3 regions of the Thioalkalivibrio sp. ARh3 genome follow, and region 1 is predicted to be linked to each of the others. Evidence: predicted binding sites of a transcription regulator. Region 1 holds the regulator's gene; each other region holds the start of a gene.

Region 1 (7,916 bases):
AGGAGCAGCAGGCCGGCCAGGCCTGATTACCCTGACGCGAAACCTGTCGCCCTAAACGAGCGCCCCCATGCTGACGGTCATGACCCAGATGGGGGCGCTCATCGTTGCGGGCGTCGTCTGGCGCCTGTTGCGCCCCGGCGGGCTGGACGCCGACACCGCCCGCCGGGTGCTCACCACCCTGGTCTACTACCTGCTGCTGCCCGCGCTGGTGCTGCAGGTGCTGTGGACCGCCCCTCTGGGGCTCGACTCGCTGCGCATCGCCCTGGTGGCCGGCACGACCGTGCTGGCGATGGTGGCCGTGACCCTGCTCGCCTGCCGGCTCTGCCTGGCGGAACGCGCGGCGGTCGGGGCGATGCTGCTGGCCGCGGCCTGGCCGAATGCCACCTACCTCGGGCTCCCCGTACTCGACAGCCTGTTCGGCGATGCTGGCCGGGCGGTGGCGATCCAGTACGACCTGTTCGCCTGCCTGCCCCTGGTGCTGACGCTGGGGATCCTGCTGGCCAGGCGTTACGGGGACCCGGAGGCGGTCCGGCTGCATGGCGGCAGCGGGGCCCTTCGCGGGTTGGTCGCGGTCCCTTCGATCTGGGCGGCGGTCCTGGGCGTGGCGCTGAACCTGTCCGGTCTGCCGCTGGTGACCTGGCTGGATACCTGGCTCGGCTTCCTGGCCGATTCGGTGGCTCCCCTGATGCTGTTCTCGCTGGGACTGGCGCTGGTGTTCGATCGTTTCCGCGGCCGCGATCTGCGACCCCTGGTGATGGTCTCCGTCATTCAGTTGCTGATCGCACCCCTGTTCGCGCTGGGCCTGGTCTGGTGGGTCGGGCTGGAGGGTGTGCCCGGGGTCGGTTCGGTGCTCGAGGCGGCGATGCCGGCGATGGTGCTGGGGCTCGTGTTCTGTGACCGCTTCCGGCTCGATACCGGCCTGTATGCGGCCGCGGTCACGCTGACGACGGCGTTGTCGCTGCTGACCCTCCCGCTGTGGTTCGCCATCGCCGGGTATCTGGTTCCGGGGGGCTGATAGCGCGCGGGTCGGCTCCGGCGGTCGCTTGCAGCGATCGGCTACAATGGGCGGGTGAAAAGACACCCCGCGCCACCCACCTTCGGTCCCGGCACCCGCTGATGCTCCTCCCCGTTGTCGCGGTCCTTGGCGGTCTGGTCCTGCTGACCTGGAGTGCCGACCGCTTCGTGTTCGGTGCCTCGGCGTTCGCGCGCAGCGTGGGGGTGAGCGCGCTGCTGGTCGGGCTGACGATCGTCGCCTTCGGGACCTCGGCGCCGGAGATCGTCGTGTCGGTCCTGGCGACCCTGCAGGGCAACCCAGGCCTCGCAGTGGGTAACGCAATCGGCTCGAATATCGCGAACATCGGGCTGGTGCTGGCGATGGCGGCGCTGGTGGCGCCGCTGGCGATTGGGCGCGGCCTGGTGCGCCGCGAGCTGCCGATCCTGATGGTGGTGAGTCTGGCGGTCCTGTTTCTGCTGCTGGATGGCGAGCTCGGCCGTCTGGAAGGCGGGATCCTGATTGCGGGGCTGCTGCTGGTGACCGCCTGGGTGATCCATATCGCGCGGCGCGCACAGGCGCTGGACCCGGCCGAGGCACCCGAGGAGGTTCGCGGCATGGTCGAGGCCATACCGGCGACCACCAGTACCGGCCGCGCGCTGGCCTGGCTGAGCCTTGGCCTGGCGCTGCTGATTGCCAGCAGCCAGCTAGTGGTCTGGGGTGCGGTGGGAATCGCGGAGCAGCTGGACATCAGTGACCTGGTGATCGGCCTGACCATCGTGGCGATCGGGACCAGCCTGCCGGAACTGGCGACTTCCCTGGTGGCGGCCTTCCGCCGCGAGGCGGGATTGGCGATCGGCAACGTGATCGGTTCCAATCTGTTCAACCTGCTGGCCGTGCTGGCAGTTCCCGCGCTGATCGCGCCGCTGGCGATCGAGCCCGAGGTGCTGGTACGCGACTACCCGGTCATGCTCGGCATGACCGCCGCGCTGTTCGTATTTGCCCTGGCGCGTGGCAGCCAGCTGCGGCGCTGGCAGGGGGGGCTTCTGCTCGCGGTGTTCGCGGGCTACCTTGTCCATCTCGGAATGACGGCAACCGCATGAATTTCAATCCTGATACCACCCGCAAGCTGGCCCTGGCGGTCCTGAACAACGAGGCCGAGGCCGTGCGGCGGCTGGCCGACCGCGTGGACGATGCGTTCCTGGAGGCCTGTCGCCACATCCTCGAGTGCCGCGGCCGGGTCGTGGTGACCGGCATGGGCAAGTCCGGCCATATCGGCTCCAAGCTGGCGGCGACCCTGGCCTCCACTGGGACGCCGGCGTTTTTCGTCCACCCCGGCGAGGCCAGCCACGGCGATCTCGGCATGATCACCCGCGACGACGTGGTGATCGCGCTGTCCAATTCCGGCGAGACCGACGAGCTGCTGACCATCCTGCCGCTGATCCGGCGGCTGGATGTACCGCTGATCGCGCTGACTGGCAATTCGGGGTCGCGCCTAGGGCAGGACGCCACCGTGCACCTGGATGTCTCGGTCGAGCGCGAGGCCTGCCCGCTGGGCCTGGCCCCGACCTCCAGCACCACGGCCGCACTGGCGATGAGCGATGCCCTTGCGATTGCGGTGCTGGATGCGCGCGGCTTCACCGCGGACGATTTTGCCCGTTCGCATCCCGGTGGCCGACTGGGGCGGCGCCTGCTGGTGCATGTCGCGGACATCATGCACACGGGTGATGCGATCCCCCGCGTGGCGCCGGAGGCCCCGCTGAAGGACGCCCTGTTCGAGATTACACGCAAGGGGCTGGGGCTGGTGATCGTCGCCGATCCCGAGGCGCATATCCTGGGCGTGTTTACCGATGGCGACCTCCGGCGCACGCTGGATCGTGGCGAAAGTCTGGAGGCCCTGACCATCGGCCAAGTGATGACGCGGGGTGGGCATGCCGCCCGCCCGCAGTGGCTGGCGGTGGAGGCGCTGGAGACCATGGAGAGCAAGCGCATCAACGCGCTGCCGGTGGTGGATGACGACCAGCGACTGGTTGGCGTCTTGAACATGCACGACCTGCTGCGCGCGGGGGTGGCCTGATGGACCGTCACGACGAGACGCTGCGCCACCGCCAGGGGGCCGTGCGCCTGCTGATCCTGGATGTCGATGGCGTGCTGACCGATGGCAGCCTGTTCATGGGGGATGCCGGCGAGCAGTACAAGGCCTTTCACTCGCGCGACGGGCACGGCATCCGCCTGGCACTGGACGGGGGGCTGGAGGTCGCGATCCTGACCGGCCGCACCTCCGGGGTGGTCGAGCACCGCATGCGGGATCTCGGCGTGCAGCATCTGGTGCAGGGACGGCGCGACAAGGGGGCTGCACTGCACGAGTTGCTGGAGCAGACCGGGCATGCGCCCGAGGCGGCGGCCTTTGTGGGCGACGACATCGTCGATCTGCCGGCGATGCGCCGCGTGGGCCTTGGCATCGCGGTGGCGGATTCCCACCCGCTGGTAGTGCGGCATGCCGACTGGGTCACGCAGGCCCCTGGCGGGCGCGGCGCGGTGCGCGAGGTCTGCGAGGGCCTGCTGGCAGCCCAGGGGCGCCTGGAGGCACTGTTCGCGGAGTATGTTGACGGATGAAATGGGCGGCCGGACTGGCGGCGCTGATCCTGGTGCCGATGGCGGCGCTGGTGACCGGCGCTGCTGCCAGCGAGCATGAGCCGGAGGGCGAGGTGACGCTGGAGATCGAGGGCTTCACGCTGCACGCGACCGGCGAGGATGGCGAACTGAGCCACCGCCTGCGCGGAACGCGGCTGCGCGAGTTTGGCCGTGATGGACCGCAGCTGATCGACGACCCCGATCTGGATATCTTTGACGCCGGCGGTATCGAATGGCACTGGACCGCGCCCGAGGCGCTGCACCGGCCCATGGACGAGACCCTGGACCTGATCGGCCCCACGCGAGGGGTGCAGCCCGAGCGTGCCGAACGCGTGCGCACGGTGATCGAGTCCGCCGACGTGACGGTGGCGACCGACATCATGATCGCCACGTCCGATGCGTTCTCGACGCTTGATCAGCCCGGCTTTTTCCAGCGGGGCACGGGTCTGCGCGTGGACTCGCGAGGGGATACCATAGAGCTGTTCCATGACGTGTACACACTCTACAGCGAGTCAGGCGAGGAGGAAGCCGCTGATGACTGAACGTGGTGGGTCGCCGCTCGCTCGGCTCGCGTGGCCCGTGTTGATGGGAAGTGCCTTGCTGATGCTGATCTCGCCGGTCATCGCCCAGCAGCAGCCCCTCCCCGTGGAGATCACAGCGGATCACGCAGAGATGGACGACCGCCGGGGGGTGAGTACCTATACCGGCGATGTGGTGGTGGTCCGTGGGGACATGACGCTGGAGGCGGACAAGGTCTATGTGCGCAGCCGCGACCGGCGCCCCTACGAGATGGAGGCCCACGGCGAGCCCGCGCGGCTCGAGTCGCCGGATCCGGAGACGGGCGAGATGCGCATCGCCACCGCACTGCGGATTGATTACCTCCTGAACGAGGACCGGGTGATCCTGACCGATCAGGCGCATGTGGTCACGGCGGCCGAGGAGGCGCGTGGCAAGCGCATTGTCTACGACCTGGAGACCGACATCATCGAGGCCGAGCGGGGCGAGACCGATGACGAGCGTGTGCGGATCAGGATTCAGCCCCGCGAAGACGACGAATGACCGAGGTGGACTCCAGCATGTCAGCGGCGGCCGGCGGCCAACCGGCTCCAATGGCCGGGTATCTGGCCGGGCGCGAACTGACCAAGCGCTATGGCAAGCGTACAGTGCTGGATCGTGTCGATGTCGACCTGGCCCCGGGAGAGGTGGTGGGGCTGCTGGGCCCGAACGGGGCGGGCAAGACGACCTGTTTCTATAGCCTGGTGGGCCTGATCCGACCGAATCGTGGTCGTATTACGCTGGGTGACCGGGACATCACCCGGGCGCCGATTCACGCGCGGGCCCGGGCCGGGTTGGGCTACCTGCCGCAGGAGGCCTCGATCTTCCGGCGGCTGAGTGTGTGGGACAACCTGCAGGCGGTACTGGAGCTGCGGCGCGAGCTCGATCGCCACGAGCGTCGTCGCATCGGCGATGCCCTGATCGAGGAGTTCCAGCTGGAGACGGTGCGCCACAGCCCGGGGATTGCCCTGTCCGGGGGCGAGCGTCGCCGTGCGGAGATTGCCCGGGCGCTGGCCGGTGATCCGCGCTTTATCTGCCTGGACGAGCCGTTCGCCGGCGTGGACCCGATTTCCGTGGGCGACATCCAGGCCGTGATCGGGCACCTGGCTGAACGTGGAATCGGCGTGCTGATTTCCGATCACAATGTGCGCGAGACCCTGAGAATCTGCGACAGGGCCTATATTCTCAGTGAGGGTCGCATGCTGAGCGCGGGTACCCCGCAGGAACTGCTGGACGACCCCCAGGTGCGCCGGGTGTATCTTGGCGATAACTTTCGGCTGTGAACCGCCTTGGTGCACATGGACCTACGACTCCTTTTAAGATGATTCTGATGGTCACCTTGGACCTGAAACCGCGATGCTGAAGCCCGGGCTCAATCTGCAGCTGGGGCAGACGTTGACGATGACCCCGCAGCTGCAACAGGCCATCCGCCTGCTGCAGCTTTCCACGCTGGAGTTGCAGGCGGAGATCCAGCAGGCGCTGGAAAGCAACCCCATGCTCGAGCAGGTGGAAGACGAGGGCGAGGAAGCCCCGACCGAGCGTCCGGAGGAAGGGGGCGAGTTGGTCGAGGGGGATCGCATGCAGGCCGACACGGCCGGCGATGACGTGATCCCCGAGGAGCTGAGTACCGACAGCCGCTGGGACGACATCTACGAGCCCGCCCCGAGTCCGCGCGGCCTGGACGACCGCGATCCGCTGGAGAATACCTCCGACGGCGAGGACGAGGGCCTGCAGGACCACTTGCTCTGGCAGTTGCATCTGAGCCACCTGACCCCGCGCGACCAGCGGATCGGCGCGGCGTTGATCGACGCGATCACTCCGGATGGTTATCTGGACGGTGAGCTCGAGGCGCTGGCGGAGATGATCAGTCAGGGCGAAGACGAACCCGTGGGGGTCGACGAGGTCGAGGCGGTACTGCACTGGATTCAGCAGTGCGATCCCCTGGGCGTAGGCGCGCGGGACCTGCGCGAGTGCCTGGAGATCCAGTTGGGCCATCTGGCGCCGGATGCCCCGGCGCGCGACGCGGCTCGAGCCATCCTGGAAAATGGCATGGAGAGCCTGGCCAAGCGGGACTACCGGGCCCTGCAGCGTCAGTCCGGGGTGCGCGACCCGGACGAGCTGGCGCGGGCGCTGGACCTGATCCGCACCCTCAACCCGCGTCCGGGTGCCCAGATCAGCGAGCCCAGTTCGGAATACGTCGTGCCGGATGTCTACGTCCGCCATGACCGCGATGGCTGGCGTGTGGACCTGAATCCGGAGATTGCGCCGCGCATTCGCATCAACGATCTCTATGCGGGTATGGTGCGGCAGGTCTCCGATGCCCGTGACAGCGCGTTCATGCGCGATCAGTTGCAGGAGGCACGCTGGTTCCTGAAGAGCCTGCACAGTCGTAACGACACCCTCCTGCGAGTGGCCCAGGCCATCGTGGAACGACAGCAGGGCTTTCTGGAGCATGGAGAGGTCGCGATGCAGCCGTTGATCCTGCGCGACATCGCCGAGGCCCTGGAGATGCACGAATCGACCATCTCGCGGGTGACCACGCAGAAATATATGCATACCCCGCGCGGGGTATTTGAGTTCAAGTACTTCTTTTCCAGTCATGTTGGCACCGCCGATGGCGGCGAATGCTCGGCGACCGCAATCCGTGCCATGATTCGGGAATTGATCGGTGACGAAACGCCGAACAAGCCTCTAAGCGACGCAAAACTGGCCCAGATCCTGTCGGATCGGGGCATCAATGTGGCCCGACGCACCGTGGCCAAGTACCGCGAGGCCATGCATATCCCGTCTTCCAGCGAACGCCGGCAGATGGCGAGCATGCCGAGTGGAAACAAGCAAAAAGGAGCCTGACCATGCAGATCAACCTGACCGGCCATCATGTGGATATCACCGACGCCCTGCGCGACTACGTGAACGAAAAGTTCGCGAAGCTGGAGCGTCACTTCGACAAGGTGATCGACGTGCACGTGGTGCTGACCCACGAGAAGAACCAGAACCTGCACAACAAGGCGGAGGCAAACCTCCAGGTCAGCGGCAATCACATTCATGCCGAAGCCAGTCACGAGGACATGTACGCCGCGATTGACGGCCTGATCGACAAGGTGGATCGTCAGTTGATCAAGCACAAGGAAAAGGTCAAGGACCACCACCGTGCCGAGGGTGCCCAGCGCAACCGCGAGCAGGCCCTGTAGCGTAATGACCGTTGCCGAGCTGATCACCCGCGACCGTATTCGCCTGGAGCCCGAGTGTTCCAGTCAGAAGCGGGCGCTCGAGACCCTGGGCGAGTTGCTGGCTGTCGGCGGCGAGGAATCCGCCGGCCCGGCCAGTGGGGCCATCTTCGAGGCCCTGTCTGCCCGCGAGAAGCTTGGCTCCACCGGTCTGGGACACGGCGTGGCCATCCCCCATGGGCGTCTGGCCGAGCTCGATGCCCCCCGGGTCGCAGTCCTGCGACTGGATCAGGGCGTCGATTTCGACGCCATGGATCACGAGCCGGTGGACATCCTGATCGCGCTGCTGGTGCCCGAGGCGGCGACCAGCGAGCACCTGGATCTTCTGGCGCAGCTGGCTCGCGGACTTTCTCAGCCCGACAATATCGCTTCCCTGCGGCGAGCCGGTGACGCGGAGGTCATGGAGCGTGAACTGACCCGGGCCTTCGGCGACGCCTGAACATGGGGCGCCCCACCGTGTCTGTTCTGTCCCGACAGCTGACGCAACCTCTTCCGGAGGTTCACGGATG
Region 2 (7,916 bases), on a different contig from region 1:
AACAGGCTTTCCAGCTCGATCATGCGATCGGCCAGCTGTTCGTTGTCCACCGGGTACTCGCCGTTGGAGATGGCTTCGCGCAACTCGGCGACCCGCGCCTCGTCGAACGGGGCGTTGCTGGCGGCCCCGGAGGCGGCGTTCATCGCCTGCGCCGCACCGGTCAGGGTGACGGAGTCGTCCTGGCGTATCGGCGCCGAGGAGTTGCCCTGGGCGCCTGCGTCGGGCCGGGAGGTCTCGTCTCGGCCCTTTACGCTCGAGGTGTTGCCGTCCGGGCGCAGGCCGGGGTTGTTCGGGCCTTTGATATCCATGGTTCGGTTTCCTGTTTTTGCAATTCTACTGCAGAGGTTTACGGCAGCACCGGCTGAAACTGTAGCCCCTTGAGGTATGAATTTTCGAATCGCTTCACAGTTCGTGGCGGCGATCCATGGCGATGTTCCGCCATTCTACAGGGCCACGCGGACATGTCCGGACTCCAGGACCTCTCCTTCCACGATGCGCCCCGACGAGCTGTTCTTCACGCGGATGCGGTCGCCGAGGACGCCATTCTCCAGCGCCTCGCCCTGCATGCGGATCGCCACCGAACCGTTCTCGGCCAGTATGGTGACGCGCTGGCCGCGGCTGACCACCTCGCGCTGGGTCACGTGTTGCTGGCCGAGGATCTGTCCCGGGCGGATGTTGCGTCGGGTCTGAAGCCCCACCAGTTCACCCTTGTCCTCGAAATAGCTGCCGGCGTGCCGCGAGGTCTGTATGCGCTTGGTGCGCAGGTCGCCCGGCAGGATCGTGTGCTGGCGTCGCAGGTTGCGGTTCGCGACCAGGACTTCGGCATAGCGCTCGACGGTAACCGGCACATAGATCGACCAGCTCACGGGTGCTTCGCACTGCACCTGGACCGCTGTATTGCCGTCGCGACGTCCGCCGGGCGGGAACTGCGTCTCCAGGGCCTTGCTGCAGCGCGCGAGACGCAGGCGATTGTCCAGACGACCGATCTGGACCTCCACCGCTTCGTCCCCCGGTGTGATGTCGAGCTCGTCATGGATGAAACGTTCGGCCGCCAGACGGATGTTCTCCACCGCCTCGATCTCCGCCTGAGCGGGGATGGATCCCAGGGCCAGAAAGATCCCTGCCGCGGCCGCGAGCCACCGGGAGCGAACAACGGGTTGGAGAAATGGCTCATTCATGGTCTGCGTGCGCGCCGGCTCGTCGATAATCGAGAGGTTTTCGGGCAGACACAAGCAGAAAACATGCCAGACGGTTAGTGTTGCATCCTCAAGAGTGGCGGGGCGTGGCCGTTACCGGGTCAATAACGCATGCAATCGGCATACAGCGGCGGTTTGTGGCATGACAGCGCCGGTCCTGGGGGTGCACACTGGGTCCGGCGGGTCGAGGTGGCGAGTCGCCGGGCGAAGGGGGAGTGCAGGGCAATGAGTCAATTCATTGACGATGTGAATCAACGGACCCAGCTGGTGGGGCAGAACCGTATGGAGCTGCTCCTGTTTCATCTGGGGAGCTCGCAGACCTTCGGGATCAACGTGTTCAAGGTGCGCGAGGTCATCCCTTCACCACCGTTGCGGCAGATTCCCGGTTCACTGAGCGTCGTGCGGGGTGTGGCCACCCTGCGAGGCGGGACGGTCCCCATCATTGACCTTGCACGCGCGATGGGGCTGCGCACGGCCGTGGGCGAAACGGACGACCACAAGGTGGTGGTGACCGAATTCAACCGGTCGGTGCAGGGCTTCTGGGTCTCGGCCGTGGACCGGATCGTCAACGTCAACTGGGAAGACGTAAAGTCGCCACCACGGGGGACCGGGCGCGAGTCCTTCCTGGTCGCCGTGACCGAGATCGACGACAAGCTGGTCGAGATCATCGATGTCGAACGGGTGCTGTCGATCGTCAATCCGTTGCCCATTAACGTGTCCGACGCGGTGCGCGCGGAGGCCGACGAAGAGCGCGAGCGGATCGGGAAGCGCAAGATCGTGATCGTCGATGACTCGCTGGTCGCCCGCAAGCAGATCGAGGGTGCCATCAAGGGTCTTGGCTGGGAATACCTGGTCTTCAAGGATGGTCGCGAGGCACTGGACTATCTTGAAGAGCAGGCCGAGGCCGGCAATGTGGGCGATGTGGTGGAGATGGTCATCTCGGACATCGAGATGCCGCGGATGGATGGCTATACCCTGACGGCCCGGATTCGGACGAACGACCGGCTGAAGGACCTGAGGGTGTTGCTCCACTCCTCTCTGAGCGGGGAGTTCAATACCGATATGGTCAAGCGGGCAGGGGCGGATGCGTTCCTGTCCAAGTTCAATCCCGATGAGCTGGCCGAAGCCGTGCTTGAGCAGACCCGCAAGGATTGAAACCGGTGTCCCCGCGGCCTGTGTCAATCGGCAGATTCAAGCGTTGTGGCATGGGGGCGGAAGGGGATTGCCGGCCGTGTGAGCGCCGGCGGCCATCGCGCGCCGCCTCCATTACCTGGTGTGATGCTGTCAGCGGGCGCGCGGTTGCACGTATACTGCACCCGTCCAGCAGGGGGCGGTCGTGCCCCGGTTGGATTCTTGGGCCCCGCTGTCAAGGATTCGTCATCAACGTGCCTGTTCGTCCGTATCTCCGAGCTTCAGGGATGACTTCGTGATCGATTCGCGCGACTACGAGGAGTTCTCGCGTTTCCTCTCCGAGTGCTGTGGCTTGGTGCTGGGCGACAGCCGTCAGTATCTCGTGTCGAGCCGTCTTTCGCGGCTGCTGGACGAGTTCGGCTACAAGAGCGTCCCGGAGCTCCTGCACGCGATGCGCCAGGCCCCAAACCCGCGCCTGCGCACGCGGGTGATCGACGCGATGACGACGAACGAAACCTCCTGGTTCCGCGATGGTTTCCCGTTCGAGATCCTGCGTCATGTGCTGCTCCCGGAGCGCGCGGAGAAGGGCGCGGGGATCAAGGTCTGGTCGGCCGGCTGCTCCAGCGGGCAGGAGGCCTACAGCATCTCCATGGTGGTGTCCGAGTGGGAAGAGTCGAGGCCCAGGCGGGTGGTGCCGGTGTCGATCGTGGGTACGGACCTGTCGGAGAAGATCCTGGACGATGCCCGGCGCGCGGTCTACGACGGGCTGAGCATCGTGCGCGGCCTGAGCGAAGCGCGCCGCGCCCGCTTTTTCGAGACCGTGGCCGATGGGCACCGCGTACGTCCGGAGATCCAGCGCCGCTGCCGTTTCCAGAAACTCAACCTGATCGACAGCTACGCGGCCCTGGGAAAGTTCGACATCGTGTTCTGCCGCAACGTGTTGATCTACTTCTCCGCCGAGACCAAGCGCCAGGTTCTTGACGGAATCGCCCGCCAGATGAATCCCGGTGGCTATCTGTTTCTTGGCGCTTCCGAGACCGCGGGCCCCTACACCCAGGCCTTCGAAACGGTGCGCACCGAGTACGGCTCGGTCCTTCGCCTGAAGGGCTGACGCGCCTTTGGCGCTGCGCCACCCGGTCGTCCCCCACGACCGCGGCACCCCTCTCCAGACATCCATCAGCCCATAGTGGCACACCAATTGCTTCGTCCCTGTCGTGCGGGGCGAAGCGGTTTCGTCCCGAGGAACCTGAAGTGCGCCACAGGCGGACGGGGTACGACGGATGAGTCTTTCTCTCGACAAGGCGATGGGCATCCTGCCGGAGGCGGTGAACGTCCGTGCGAAGCGGATGGAGCTGCTGGCCTCGAATATCGCGAATTCCGATACGCCGAACTACAAGGCGCGCGATATCGACTTTCGCTCGGTGCTGCAGGCGGCTGCCGGCGAGGGCGGCAACATGCCGATGGCGAGCACGCATCAGGGCCACATCGGCTCCGGCGGTGCGGGTAGTGCCAACGGATCGATGGAGACGCTTTATCGCGTGCCGTCGCAGCCGTCGCTGGATGGCAACACCGTGGACCCGCAACTCGAGCGCGCGGCCTTTGCCGAAAACTCCCTGCAGTACCAGAGCAGCCTCGAGTTCCTGAACCGCCGGGTTTCCGGCATCCGTGATGCCCTGCGGGGCGAGCGCTAGTAGGGCCGTCGTTGATGGCTACGGGAGAGTGATTTCGTGAGTGATCTGTTCAAGCTGTTCAACACCTCGGCCTCGGCGCTGAGCGCGCAGTCGGTGCGACTGAACACCGTCGCGTCGAATCTCGCCAATGCCAATACCGTGGCGAGCAGCCCCGACGAGGCCTACCGGTCGAAGCAGGTGCTGTTCCAGACGGTGATGAATCAGGCCGACCCGAATGGTGCCTCCAACGGCGTGCGGGTGGCGGGCATTGACGAATCGCAGGCGCCGCCGCAGCCGCACTACGAACCGAACCACCCGCAGGCCAACGAAGATGGCTACATCTTCCGGCCCGCGATCAGCGTCGTCGAGGAGATGGCCAACATGATGTCGGCCTCGCGCAACTATGAAGCGAACGTCGAGGTAATGGAGACCTCGCGCCAGCTGCTGCAGCGCACGCTGCAGATCGGCCAGGGCTAAAGCGGAGTTCGTACATGACACAGATTTCACCCGACATGCTGGACCGCCTGGGGCTGTCTCGTCCCCAGAAGGACGAGGGGGCCGATGACCGCCTGGGGCAGTCCGACTTCCTCAAGCTGATGACGACCCAGCTGCAGAACCAGGATCCGTTCGAACCGATGGAGAACGGCGAATTCATCGGCCAGATGGCGCAGTTCTCGACGGTGACCGGGATCGAGGAGCTGTCCAAGTCGTTCGAGCAACTGGCGCAGTCCATGGGGCAGAGCCAGACCCTGCAGGCAGCCTCCCTGGTCGGGAAGGACGTGTTGGTCCCGACGGAATTCGGCGAACTCGGGGCGGATGGCGCGGTGCGTGGCGCGGTGGATCTGGAACAGTCGACCGGCCAGTTGCAGGTCGAGGTGTACAGCCCGACGGGCGAGCGTATCCGCAGCATGAACCTGGGCTCGGCCAGCGAGGGGTTGCAGGAGTTCACCTGGGATGGCCTGCGCGATGACGGGACGCCGGCGGCCCCGGGCGTATATGAATTCCGGGCGTCGGCCCAGAGCGGTTCCGGCAATGAAGCAGTGGATGTGTTCCTCGACGCCCGCGTCGAGAGCGTTTCGGTAGGTGACGATTCCAGCCTGGGCCTGATGGTCCGTGGCCTTGGCGAGATCAATTTCTCGGATGTCCGGCGCATCAGCAGCTGACGGACTCTAACGGAGGTAGACCAGTATGCCCTTCAATATCGGATTGAGCGGACTGAACTCGGCACAGGCCGACCTGCAGACCACCGGCAACAACGTCTCGAATGCCGGCACTACGGGCTTCAAGCGCTCGCGCGCGGAGTTTGGTGATGTCTTCGCCCAGAGTTTTGGTGGCGTCAGTCAGACCGCGACCGGCGGCGGCTCGCGGTTGCTGGATGTATCCCAGCAGTTCTCGCAGGGACGCATGGAGTTCACCGAGAACGGCCTGGACCTCGCGATCGATGGCGAGGGCTTTTTTATGGTCAGCGATCAGGGCGGCAATTACTACACCCGTGCTGGTGAGTTCCAGGTCGACCGTGATGGCTATCTGGTGAACAACCAGGGGCAGAGACTGCAGGGCTTTTCCGCACAGGATCCCGGCAGTACCGACACGGATTTCGGCTCGGATTCAGACGATATTCGGTTACAGACGGGGGCTTCGGCTCCGCAGGCCACCAGTGAGATCGAGGCCTTGCTCAACCTGCAGTCGGGCGCCGAGCCCCCCCCGGAGGAAGACTTCAGCGTTGATGAGCCGGATAGCTATAACTACTCGACGTCCCTGACGATCTACGACTCTCTAGGGACTTCACGTGATGCGAGCCTTTACTTCGTCAAGGGCGAGGAACAGGGCGAGTGGACAGCCCACGTAGCTGTGGATGGGACGGAATATGGATCGTTCGCTCTGGAGTTCGACGGCAGTGGAGGCCTGCAGAGCGTCGATCCCGAACTGGCGGAGGTAGTCGTACCGAGTGACGACCTGGGTAATGGTGCCGAAGAACTTGTATTCGAGATCGATTTTAGCGGTACGACGCAGTACGGGGGGGATTTTGCGGTCAACGACCTGGGCCAGAACGGCTTTGCCTCGGGCAACCTGACGGGGGTGGACATCGACTCCAGTGGTGCGGTGTTCGCGCGCTTCACCAACGGCCAGTCCTCGGTGCTGGGGCAGGTCGCGATGGCCAATTTCCGCAATCCCCAGGGGCTCGAGCAGCTGGGCAACAACCTCTGGGCGGAGACGTTCGCCGCCGGTGATCGGACGTTGGGTGCGCCGGGCAGTGGCAACCTGGGCGAGATCCAGGCCGGTGCCCTGGAGGCCTCGAACGTCGATATCGCCCAGGAGCTCGTAAACCTGATCACCGCTCAGCGCAACTTCCAGGCGAACGCGCAGACGATCTCCACGGCCGATCAGGTCACCCAGACCATCATCAACATCCGTTAGGTCAGGGACAGGGACACGAGGGCACAGGCATGGATCGATTTCTCTACATCGCGATGTCCGGCGCGAAGGAGACCATGCACGCGCAGGCGGTCAACAACCACAACCTGGCGAACGCCAATACCGACGGCTTTCGCCAGGCGCTGGCCAACGCGAACACCGTCCCCGTGCGTGGTCCGGTATTCGACTCGCGCGACTATGCACAGCTTGGCACCGACGGCACGGACTTCTCCAAGGGACAGATGCAGAGCACCGGGCGCGAACTGGATATCGCGATCGAGGACGAGGGCTTCATCGCCGTGCAGGGACCGGACGGCGAGGAAGGCTACACCCGTGCGGGTTCCCTGCATGTGGATGCCTTTGGCCTGTTGCGCACGGCGCAGGGGCATCAGGTTCTTGGGGATGGCGGCCCGATCGCGGTGCCGCCGGCGGAGAAGATCGAGATCGGCACCGACGGCACGATCAGCGTCCGCCCACAGGGCGTGGGTCCGGAGGCCCTGGCCGCGATCGAACGCATCCGCCTGGTGAATCCGGACGTGAACGAGCTGGAGCGCGGCGATGACGGCCTGTTCCGCATGGCCGATGGCGGCGAGGCGCCAGTGGATGCCGAGGTACGGGTGGTCTCGGGCATGCTCGAAGGCAGCAACGTGAACACCGTCGAGGCGCTGACGCGGATGATCGAGCTGTCCCGCCACTTCGAGATGCAGGTCAAGATGATGGACAGCGCCAACACGCTGGAACAAAGCAGCAACCGGCTGCTGGGCCTCGGCTGACGCGGCCCCCATTGCAGGACTGACAGGAGAACACCATGAACCAGGCACTGTGGATTGCCAAGACCGGCCTCGACGCGCAGCACACGCGCATGTCGACGGTCTCGAACAACCTGGCCAACGTGAACACCACCGGCTTCAAGAAGGACCGCGCGGTGTTCGAGGACCTGATCTACCAGACCGTGCGCCAGCCGGGCGCGCAGGCCACCCAGGATCAGCAACTGCCTTCGGGTCTGCAGGTTGGTACCGGCGTGCGCGCCGTGTCCACCGAGAAGATGTTCACCCAGGGCAACCTGCAGCAGACCGACAACTCGCTGGATGTCGCGATCGAGGGACGGGGCTTCTTCCAGGTCATGATGCCCAACGGCGATATCGGCTACACGCGTGACGGGAGCTTCCAGCTGAATGCCGATGGCGAGGTGGTGATGTCCAACGGCTATCCGCTGCAGCCCGGCCTGTTCGTGCCGGAAGATACCCAGTCGCTGGCGATCGGCAAGGACGGGACCGTGACCGCGCAGATCCCGGGGCAGGCCGAACCGGTGGAGCTGGGGAACATCCAGCTGGCGGACTTTGTGAACCCGGCGGGACTGCAGGCGATCGGCGAGAACCTGTTCCAGGAGACCGCGGCCTCCGGTGTCGCCCAGCAGGCCCAGCCCGGTCTGAACGGCACCGGCACCCTGGTGCAAGGCTCGCTGGAGACCTCGAACGTGAATATCGCCGAGGAGCTGGTGAAC
Region 3 (7,916 bases), on a different contig from region 1:
CCGACCTATGTGCCACTGTTCCCGCGCATGGAAAGCGAGGAGGCCGCGGAAGTCGTGCAGGCGCTCTCGCAGGCCGGTATCTCCTATGAGGTGGATTCCACCACCGGACAGGTGAAGGTGCCGCAGGGGGATGTGGCCGAGGCCCGCCTGCAGCTGGCATCGGAGGGCCTGCCGCGCTCCGGCGATGTGGGCTTCGAACTGTTGCAGGAAGATACGGGGCTGGGTACCAGCCGCATGATTGAGGGGGCCCGCTTCCATCGCGCGATGGAGGGAGAGCTTGCGCGCACCGTTGCCTCCCTGGACGCGGTCGAGCGTGCACGGGTGCATATTGCGCAGGCGGAAGAGTCAGTATTTGTACGCGATCGCCGCCCAGCGAGTGCCTCGGTGGTCGTTCACCTGCGGGGGAGTCGTTCCCTGTCGGATTCCCAAGTGTCGTCGATCGTGCACCTGGTGGCCTCGAGTACCTCGGAGTTGGAGCCGGAGAGTGTGACCGTGGTCGACCAGCGCGGACGGCTGCTGACGCAGGACGGAGGCGATCGCGGTGGCATGGGGAATAGTGACCGGCTCTCGTACTCGCGCGAGGTCGAGCAGCGCTATGCGGAACGCATCCATGACCTGCTCGCACCGATCGTGGGCTCGGACAAGGTGCGCGTTCAGGTCAACGCCGATATCGATTTCTCGCAGGTGGAACGCACCGAGGAACTCTACGATCCGGAGACCATTGCCCTGCGGTCGGAGCAGACGCGCGAGGACGAGCGCACCGGAATGGATGGCGGCCCGACCGGGGTCCCCGGGGCGCTGACGAATCAGCCGCCGGAAGGTGGCGCGGTGGAAGATCCAGAGGGCGAGGTGGCGCCGGCACCGTTGCCGAGCAATCGCAGCGCGAATGTCACCCGCAACTACGAGGTGGATCGGCGCATCAATCATATCCGCGAGGCACCGGGCGGTATTCGCCGAGTGTCCACCGCGGTGGTTGTGGACTTTCGCGAGCAGGTGGGCGAAGACGGCGCGACCGAGAGTGTGGCCCGCGACGCGGAGGAGCTCGAGCGTATCGAGGCCCTGGTACGCGAGGCGGTTGGATTCTCGGAGGCGCGTGGCGATACGCTGAACGTGGTGACCGCACCGTTCGAGGCACCGGTGGAGGAGATGGTCGAGGACGAGGTGCCGTTCTGGTCGCAGGCATGGTTCCTCGAGATGGTCAAGATCGGCGCAGGCCTGCTGCTGGCGCTGATCCTGCTGCTGACGGTGGTGCGCCCGGCACTGAAGCAGTTGACGGCTCGGCCGCCGCGCGATACGCGGGATGATCAGCAACGGGCGCTGACCGATCAGTCCGAGGACGATGGAGCCAGCGCGCCGGCCGGGTCGCCGTCGGCCGTGGCCGCCCTGACCGGGCCCAAGGGGCCGGATCAGCAGGAGATGGACCTCGAGGCGGTACGCGAGATGGTGCGCGAGGACCCGAAGCGCGTGGCACAGGTAATGAAGACCTGGTTGGGTGACGATGGCCGCTGACAAGCAAGCCAAGAAGATGGATGGCGCGGAACGCGCCGCGGTGTTCATGATGAGCCTCGGCGAGGATGCCGCCGCCGAGGTCATGCGCCACATGGGGCCGAAGGAGGTCCAGAAGATCGGGACCGCGATGGCCTCGATGGAGCGCATATCGCGCGCCGATGTGGACGCCGCGCTGCACGATTTTTCCACGCATGTTCAGGAACAGACGGCGCTCGGCGTGGGTGCTGACGAGTACGTGCGCAGCGTTCTGGAGAACGCGCTGGGCGAGAAGGCCTCGGGTGTGATCGACCGGATCCTGCTGGGGCGCAATTCCAAAGGGATCGATGCCCTGAAGTGGCTGGATCCGCGCGCGATTGCCGACATGCTGCGTAACGAACATCCGCAGATCGTCGCGATCGTCCTGTCGCACCTGGACTCCGACCAGGCATCGGACACACTGCAATATCTGCCTTCCCGGGTGCAGAGCGACATCGTAATGCGTATTGCCACCCTGGATGGCATCCAGCCGCAGGCGCTGCAGGAACTGGACGAGATCCTCGATCGCCAGCTCTCGGGAAATGCCGCCAGCAAGACCTCGATGCTGGGCGGGGTGCGCACAGCGGCCAACATCATGAACCTGATGGAGGGCTCTCGCGAGGCCGAGATCATGGAGACGATCAAGGAGTCCGATTCGGATCTGGGCGGCCGCATCGAAGAAGAGATGTTCGTGTTCGAGAACCTGGTCGACATCGACGATCGCGGTATTCAGACGCTGCTGCGCGAGATCTCCACGGACTCGCTGGTGCTGGCCATGAAAGGCGCCGAAGAGGAGCTCAAGGACAAGATCTTCCGCAATATGTCCAAGCGCGCGGCCGAGATGCTGCGTGAGGACCTGGAGGCCAAGGGCCCGGTCCGCGTCAGCGAGGTCGAAGGGGCGCAGAAGGAGATCCTGGCGGTGGCCCGTCGTCTGGCCGAGAACGGGGAGATCGTGCTCGGCGGACAGGGTAGCGAGGCGATGTTGTGACCTCGCGTCCGGTTGCCCAGGCGCAGCTCGAAGAGCCCGATGCATCGCTTTGGGAGCCGCCGGAGATTGGCGAGGAAGGGCTGCGTCCGCCACGCCGGCTGCCTACCGCTGCCGAGATCGAGGAGATCGAGGAGCAGGCGCGCCAGAACGGATTCGAAGTCGGTTACGCCGAGGGGCACGAGATCGGAAAGCAGGAGGCCGAGAAGGCCGCCCGCGCGAAGTCCGACAAGAAGCTGCGCGAGACAGTCGCTACCCTGGAGTCCCTTGCCGGTGGCCTGACCGACCCCCTCGCCGAGGCGACTGACCAGCTGGAGCCGGAACTGCTGGCCCTGACGGTCGCACTGGCCCGCAAGGTCCTGAATGCCGAACTCACCACCCGCCCCGAGCTGATCGAACGGGTACTGCACAAGGCCCTGGAGCAGCTCCCGGGGCGGCACCAGGAGGTGCGGGTGCATGTTCACCCGGAGGACCGCGCCCTGCTGGACGACTATGCGCAGTCGCTGGATGCGCGGGTGCACTGGATCGCCGACTCCAACTTGGCGCGGGGTGGCTGCCGCGTCGAAGCCGGCGCCGCGTCTGTGGATGCCTCGCTTGAACGTCGTCTGCAACAGGCGGTTGAGGCGGTCTGGGGCGAACTGGTAGATCCTGCCGATTCGATGCCGTCCGAGAATGGGTCGGGATCGGAGGAGGAGTCGTGAGTTCGCGTCTCGACTCCCTGCGCAAGCGCGGACAGGAGCAACTGACTACGGGGCTGCTGGATCGCCTGCAGCAGTCGCGTGGGCGGCTGGAACGCGTGCATCCGCCACAGTCCGAGGGTCGGCTGTCGCGGCTGACGGGCCTGACTTTCGAGGCCGAGGGCCTGCGTCTGCCGATGGGGGGGCGCGCACTGATCCACGGCGAGACCGGGATGGCCGTTCCGGCCGAGGTCGTCGGGTTCCAGAATGACCGGACGTTCCTGATGCCGGAAGAGCTGGCCTCGGGCCTGACGCCCGGTGCGCGCATCGAGCCGCTCGACGCCCAGCGCGAGATCCCGGTCGGGGACGCGCTGCTGGGGCGCGTGATCGATGCCAACGGCCAGCCGCTGGACGGCAAGGGGCCATTGCGCGCGCGTGATCACAGCCCACTTTCGGGGCGCCCGATCAACCCTCTGCAGCGGGCGCCGGTACGGGAGCCGCTGGATGTCGGCATTCGCTCGATCAACGGGCTGCTGTCGGTCGGACGGGGCCAGCGTCTGGGCCTGTTCGCCGGTTCCGGCGTCGGGAAGAGTGTCCTGCTCGGGATGATGACCCGCAATACCAATGCCGATGTGATCGTGGTCGGGCTGATCGGGGAGCGTGGGCGAGAGGTCAACGAGTTCATCCACGAGATCCTGGACGAGGAGTCTCGACAGCGCACCGTGGTGGTGGCGGTACCGGCGGACCAATCGCCGCTGCTGCGCCAGCATGGTGCCTGGGTGGCCACGACCGTGGCCGAGTCGTTTCGTGATCGAGGACTCAATGTACTGCTGTTGATGGATTCGTTGACGCGCTTTGCCCAGGGGGCGCGCGAGATCGCGATGGCGATCGGCGAGCCGCCGGCCTCGAAAGGCTATGCCGCGTCGGTCTTCGCGCGCCTGCCCCAGCTCGTGGAGCGGGCCGGCAACGGGGATGTGGGCGGTGGCTCGATCACGGCGTTCTACACGGTGCTGGCCGAGGGGGATGACCAGAACGATCCGATCGTGGACGCGGCACGTGCGATCCTCGACGGGCACGTGGTCCTGTCGCGCGAGATCGCGGAGACCGGGCGTTATCCCGCGATCGACGTGTCGGCGTCGGTCTCGCGAGTGATGAGCGCGCTGATCACGCCGGAGCACGAACGGGCAGCCCGACGCTTCCGCGACCTCGCGTCGACCTACATGCGCAACCGCGACCTGATCGCCGTGGGGGCCTACCGCAAGGGTGCGGATCCGCACCTGGACGAAGCGGTGGCCATGCATGACCGGATCGAGGCCTACCTTGGTCAGGGTCGCGACGAGGCCATCGGGTTTGATCAGGCGCGCGACGAACTGCTGGCGCTGACCGGAGGCGCCTGATATGGACTCTCGGCGGCTGGAGCGTCTGTTGCGTCTGCGACGCATCGAGGAAAGCGAGGCGACCCGCCAGCTGGGGACGCGACTGCAACAACTGGACGCGGTGGAGGCTCAACGGACTCAGCTCGAGGGCTATCAGCTGGAGTATCTGCGCGCGCCGCTACCCGACGATACGAATCGACTCAAGTGGCTTTCCGGGATGCGGGATCAACTGCGCCACGCGCTGGAACAGCAGGACCTGCGTGCCCAGGCCGCGGGGGCGCAAGCGGAGCAGGCGCGCCAGGAGTGGCTGCTCCGTCACCGGGCCGTGATGTCTCTGGAGAAGCTGCTCGAGCGGCGCGTTGCCGAACAACAACGGGAGGCCGACCGGAGGCGTCAGCACGAACAGGACCTTTGGGCGACACGGCAGGTGCATGCCCGCACGCAGGATCCGAGTGGCGACTGGCAAGGTTCTTGAATAGTAGAGACGGGTAATACCCAGCCCGGCCGTGTGAGCCGGGCAATGAATCAGAGGATCCATTGATGATCGCGACAAGCAATTCCGGTCAGGGGATGATGCCGCTACTGCAGTTGCTGGGGGGCGGCGGTGACCTCAAAGACCTGCAGGCCCTGGAGGGCCTGGAAGGTCTGAAGGAGCTGAAGACCGCTGACGGGCAGAGTTTCCTGGACATCCTTCAGCCACAGCTCGAGGCGTTGCTGGCCGATCTGGGCGTCGGCGAGGAGGAACTCGACGGGCTCGACCTGGAGGCGATGCTGGTCCGTCTCCAGACGTTGATGGACGAGGATGGGATTGCCGCCGAGATGGACACCGGCGGCAAGGAATTGCCGCTGGCCGCGCTGATGCCGGCAGTGGATGATCGCCCTGCTGCGCCGGTCGCGCGGACAAGCCAGAGCGAAGACGGTGGCGGCGCACGCGAGGTCAAGCCACTGCCCGCGGCGGTCATGCGGCTGTTCCTTGAATCCAGCCAGAACGCGACCGCACAGGGCAACGCAAACGGGCCAGGAGCGGCCGCGGATCTGCTTGGCCCGAACAGCCGGTTGTCGCGCGAGAACGTCCTCGAGCTGCTGGCGCAGTGGATGGCCCAGGGGAGTGATGCGCAGCGGGGGCAGGCCCGCGCCGAACCCCTCGCCGGGATCCTGCCGGCGCACGTACAGGCCGCGGAAGGCAGCGAGGCTTCGCGCAGCCCGGTTCGTCTGGACCTGACCCGCCTGCTGCAGCCCGGGGGGGAGCGCGAACTGAGCGACCAGATCCGCATGCTGGCGCGTGCCCAGGGCGGGCGCACCGAGATCAAGCTGCACCCCCCGCAGCTGGGGACGCTGGATGTGCGCCTGAATGTGGACGGTGATCGGGCGACCGTCCAGTTCATCAGCACCAATCCGGTCACCCGGGAGGTACTGGAGGCCGCGATGCCCCGCCTGCGCGAGAGCCTTGCCCAGAGCGGGCTCACTCTCGAGGATGCCACGGTGTCGGATCAGGCCGCCGAGGAGCGTGAGGGCCAGCAGGCCCGGGCCGACGGAGCCGTGGCAGCGGAAGACGCGGACGAGTCAGAGATCGACGACGAGCAGGGCGCGGACAGCACCCTGTCCATCCTGAACCGTCGCCTCGATCTGTTCGCCTGAGCGCTGCTTTTCTTCAGGGGCCGGGACCGGCCGCCCGCCGGTCCTGTAACGGTCCGCCCGCTCCATCATCCCGCCAAGATCCCGTCTTCTACCGGGGCTGGCGCGGCTGAATCTTGACGATTCCCTTCCCCGGTAACGCGCTGGATTCCCGTCAGTCCGTATCGACCGTCTTGTAAGTCACTGAACTCAAGCACAAAAATGATATTGGCACCGGCTTTGCAATGACATCACGCAATAGTCAGGGTGAGCCTGTGCCATCAGCATGGGCGGATGCGAGAACTTCGAGGGCGGGAAATGGCGGAAAAGGAAGTCGAACTGGAGGAAGAGGGCGCCGGCAAGAAGGGCAAGAAGGGGTTGATCCTGCTTGTCATCCTGCTGGTGCTGGTGTTCGCCGGCGCGGGGGGCGCCGCGGCGTGGTTCTTCCTGGCGAGTGGTGCGGACGAGGACGAGGCCAGTGAGGAAGGCCCGGCCGAGCGCCACTACCACGGGCTGGAGCCGATGACGGTGAATATCGACGGGCCCGGCCGCATCCGCTATCTGCGGGTCGAGCTGAGCGTCGTTACGACCGACCCCGAGGTGATCGAAGGGCTGGAGCGGCATATGCCGGCCGTGCGCAACGACGTGCTGGGGCTTCTTGGTGAGATGCACTACGACGACCTGAATACCCGCGAGGGCAAGGAGTCCCTGGCGGAGGATCTGCGCGATGCCATTGCACAGATTCTCGAGGAGCGGGACGCGCCACACGATGTGGAAGCGGTGCGTTTCAACGAATTGGTCATGCAGTAGGTCCCGCCATGGCGCAGACGGACATTCTCAGTCAGGACGAGATCGACGCCCTCCTGCATGGCGTCGATGACGGCGATATCGAGACGGAAGATCCGTTTCCGAATGACGGGCAGGCTCGGGAGTTCAACTTCGCCACGCAGGATCGCATCGTTCGTGGGCGGATGCCCACGCTGGAGATGATCAACGAGCGGTTTGCACGACATCTGCGGGTCCGTCTGTTCAACATGCTGCGTCGGTCGGCCGAGATCTCGGTGGTCGGGACTCGGGTCTCCAAATTCTCGGAGTACATGCACTCCCTGTTTGTCCCCACCAGCCTGAACCTTGTCCGGGCCCATCCGTTGCACGGGACGGGGCTTTTCGTGTTCGACCCGAAGCTCGTGTTCATCCTGGTCGACAACTTCTTCGGCGGCGACGGGCGCTTTTATACCCGCATCGAGGGGCGTGATTTCACCCCGATGGAGATGCGGGTGGTCCACGGCATCCTTGAGGGTGCCTTCGAGGACATGACCAAGGCCTGGAAGCCGGTGATGGATCTGCGTTTCGAGTTCCTGAACTCGGAGGTGAACCCTCAGTTCGCGAACATCGTGTCGCCCACCGAGATCGTGGTGATCAGCGAGTTCCATATCGAGCTTGATGGTGGTGGCGGCAATCTGCATTTCACGTTGCCGTACTCGATGATCGAGCCCATCCGTGAACAGCTCGATACCGGCCTGCAATCCGACCGATCGGACGTGGATCAGCGCTGGATGAAGGCACTGGAGGAAGAGATCCAGGATGCCGAGGTCGAGATCAGCTCGATCCTGACCGAGACCGAAGTGACCGTGCAGGAACTGCTCGACATTCAGCCGGGCGACATCATCCCGATCGATCTCCCCGAGATCGTGACCTTGAAAGTCGAAGACATCCCGCTGTTTCGCGGGAAGTTCGGCG

Evidence for each region. The regulator sigma-54, encoded in region 1, starts transcription at its own class of promoters, with help from an activator protein. The targets are predictions, from matches to a motif close to TGGCANGNTNCNTGCTT.
Region 2: a site for sigma-54 is predicted at 3,515-3,531, ahead of flgB (flagellar basal body rod protein FlgB). Genes of this name have one in related genera too.
Region 3: a site for sigma-54 is predicted at 6,406-6,422, ahead of fliL (flagellar basal body-associated protein FliL). Genes of this name have one in related genera too.

Annotation. Positions count from the first base shown of each region.
Region 1 covers NZ_KB897947.1:3,691-11,606, reverse strand. The annotation lists gene trxA (thioredoxin) at 1-26, shown strand, start outside; gene C995_RS0100075 (AEC family transporter) at 68-1,015, shown strand; gene C995_RS0100070 (calcium/sodium antiporter) at 1,117-2,094, shown strand; gene C995_RS0100065 (KpsF/GutQ family sugar-phosphate isomerase) at 2,091-3,068, shown strand; gene kdsC (3-deoxy-manno-octulosonate-8-phosphatase KdsC) at 3,068-3,607, shown strand; gene lptC (LPS export ABC transporter periplasmic protein LptC) at 3,604-4,167, shown strand; gene lptA (lipopolysaccharide transport periplasmic protein LptA) at 4,160-4,684, shown strand; gene lptB (LPS export ABC transporter ATP-binding protein) at 4,702-5,463, shown strand; gene C995_RS0100040 (RNA polymerase factor sigma-54) at 5,537-7,030, shown strand; gene hpf (ribosome hibernation-promoting factor, HPF/YfiA family) at 7,033-7,371, shown strand; gene C995_RS0100030 (PTS sugar transporter subunit IIA) at 7,376-7,846, shown strand; gene hprK (HPr(Ser) kinase/phosphatase) at 7,914-7,916, shown strand, end outside.
Region 2 covers NZ_KB897948.1:316,261-324,176, reverse strand. The annotation lists gene flgM (flagellar biosynthesis anti-sigma factor FlgM) at 1-308, opposite strand, end outside; gene flgA (flagellar basal body P-ring formation chaperone FlgA) at 444-1,178, opposite strand; gene C995_RS0106325 (chemotaxis protein) at 1,422-2,351, shown strand; gene C995_RS0106320 (protein-glutamate O-methyltransferase CheR) at 2,623-3,438, shown strand; gene flgB (flagellar basal body rod protein FlgB) at 3,608-4,018, shown strand; gene flgC (flagellar basal body rod protein FlgC) at 4,055-4,474, shown strand; gene C995_RS0106305 (flagellar hook assembly protein FlgD) at 4,489-5,160, shown strand; gene flgE (flagellar hook protein FlgE) at 5,186-6,415, shown strand; gene flgF (flagellar basal-body rod protein FlgF) at 6,445-7,185, shown strand; gene flgG (flagellar basal-body rod protein FlgG) at 7,221-7,916, shown strand, end outside.
Region 3 covers NZ_KB897949.1:142,234-150,149, reverse strand. The annotation lists gene fliF (flagellar basal-body MS-ring/collar protein FliF) at 1-1,509, shown strand, start outside; gene fliG (flagellar motor switch protein FliG) at 1,499-2,512, shown strand; gene C995_RS0107650 (FliH/SctL family protein) at 2,509-3,210, shown strand; gene C995_RS0107645 (FliI/YscN family ATPase) at 3,207-4,583, shown strand; gene C995_RS0107640 (flagellar export protein FliJ) at 4,585-5,037, shown strand; gene C995_RS0107635 (flagellar hook-length control protein FliK) at 5,103-6,200, shown strand; gene fliL (flagellar basal body-associated protein FliL) at 6,495-6,986, shown strand; gene fliM (flagellar motor switch protein FliM) at 6,995-7,916, shown strand, end outside.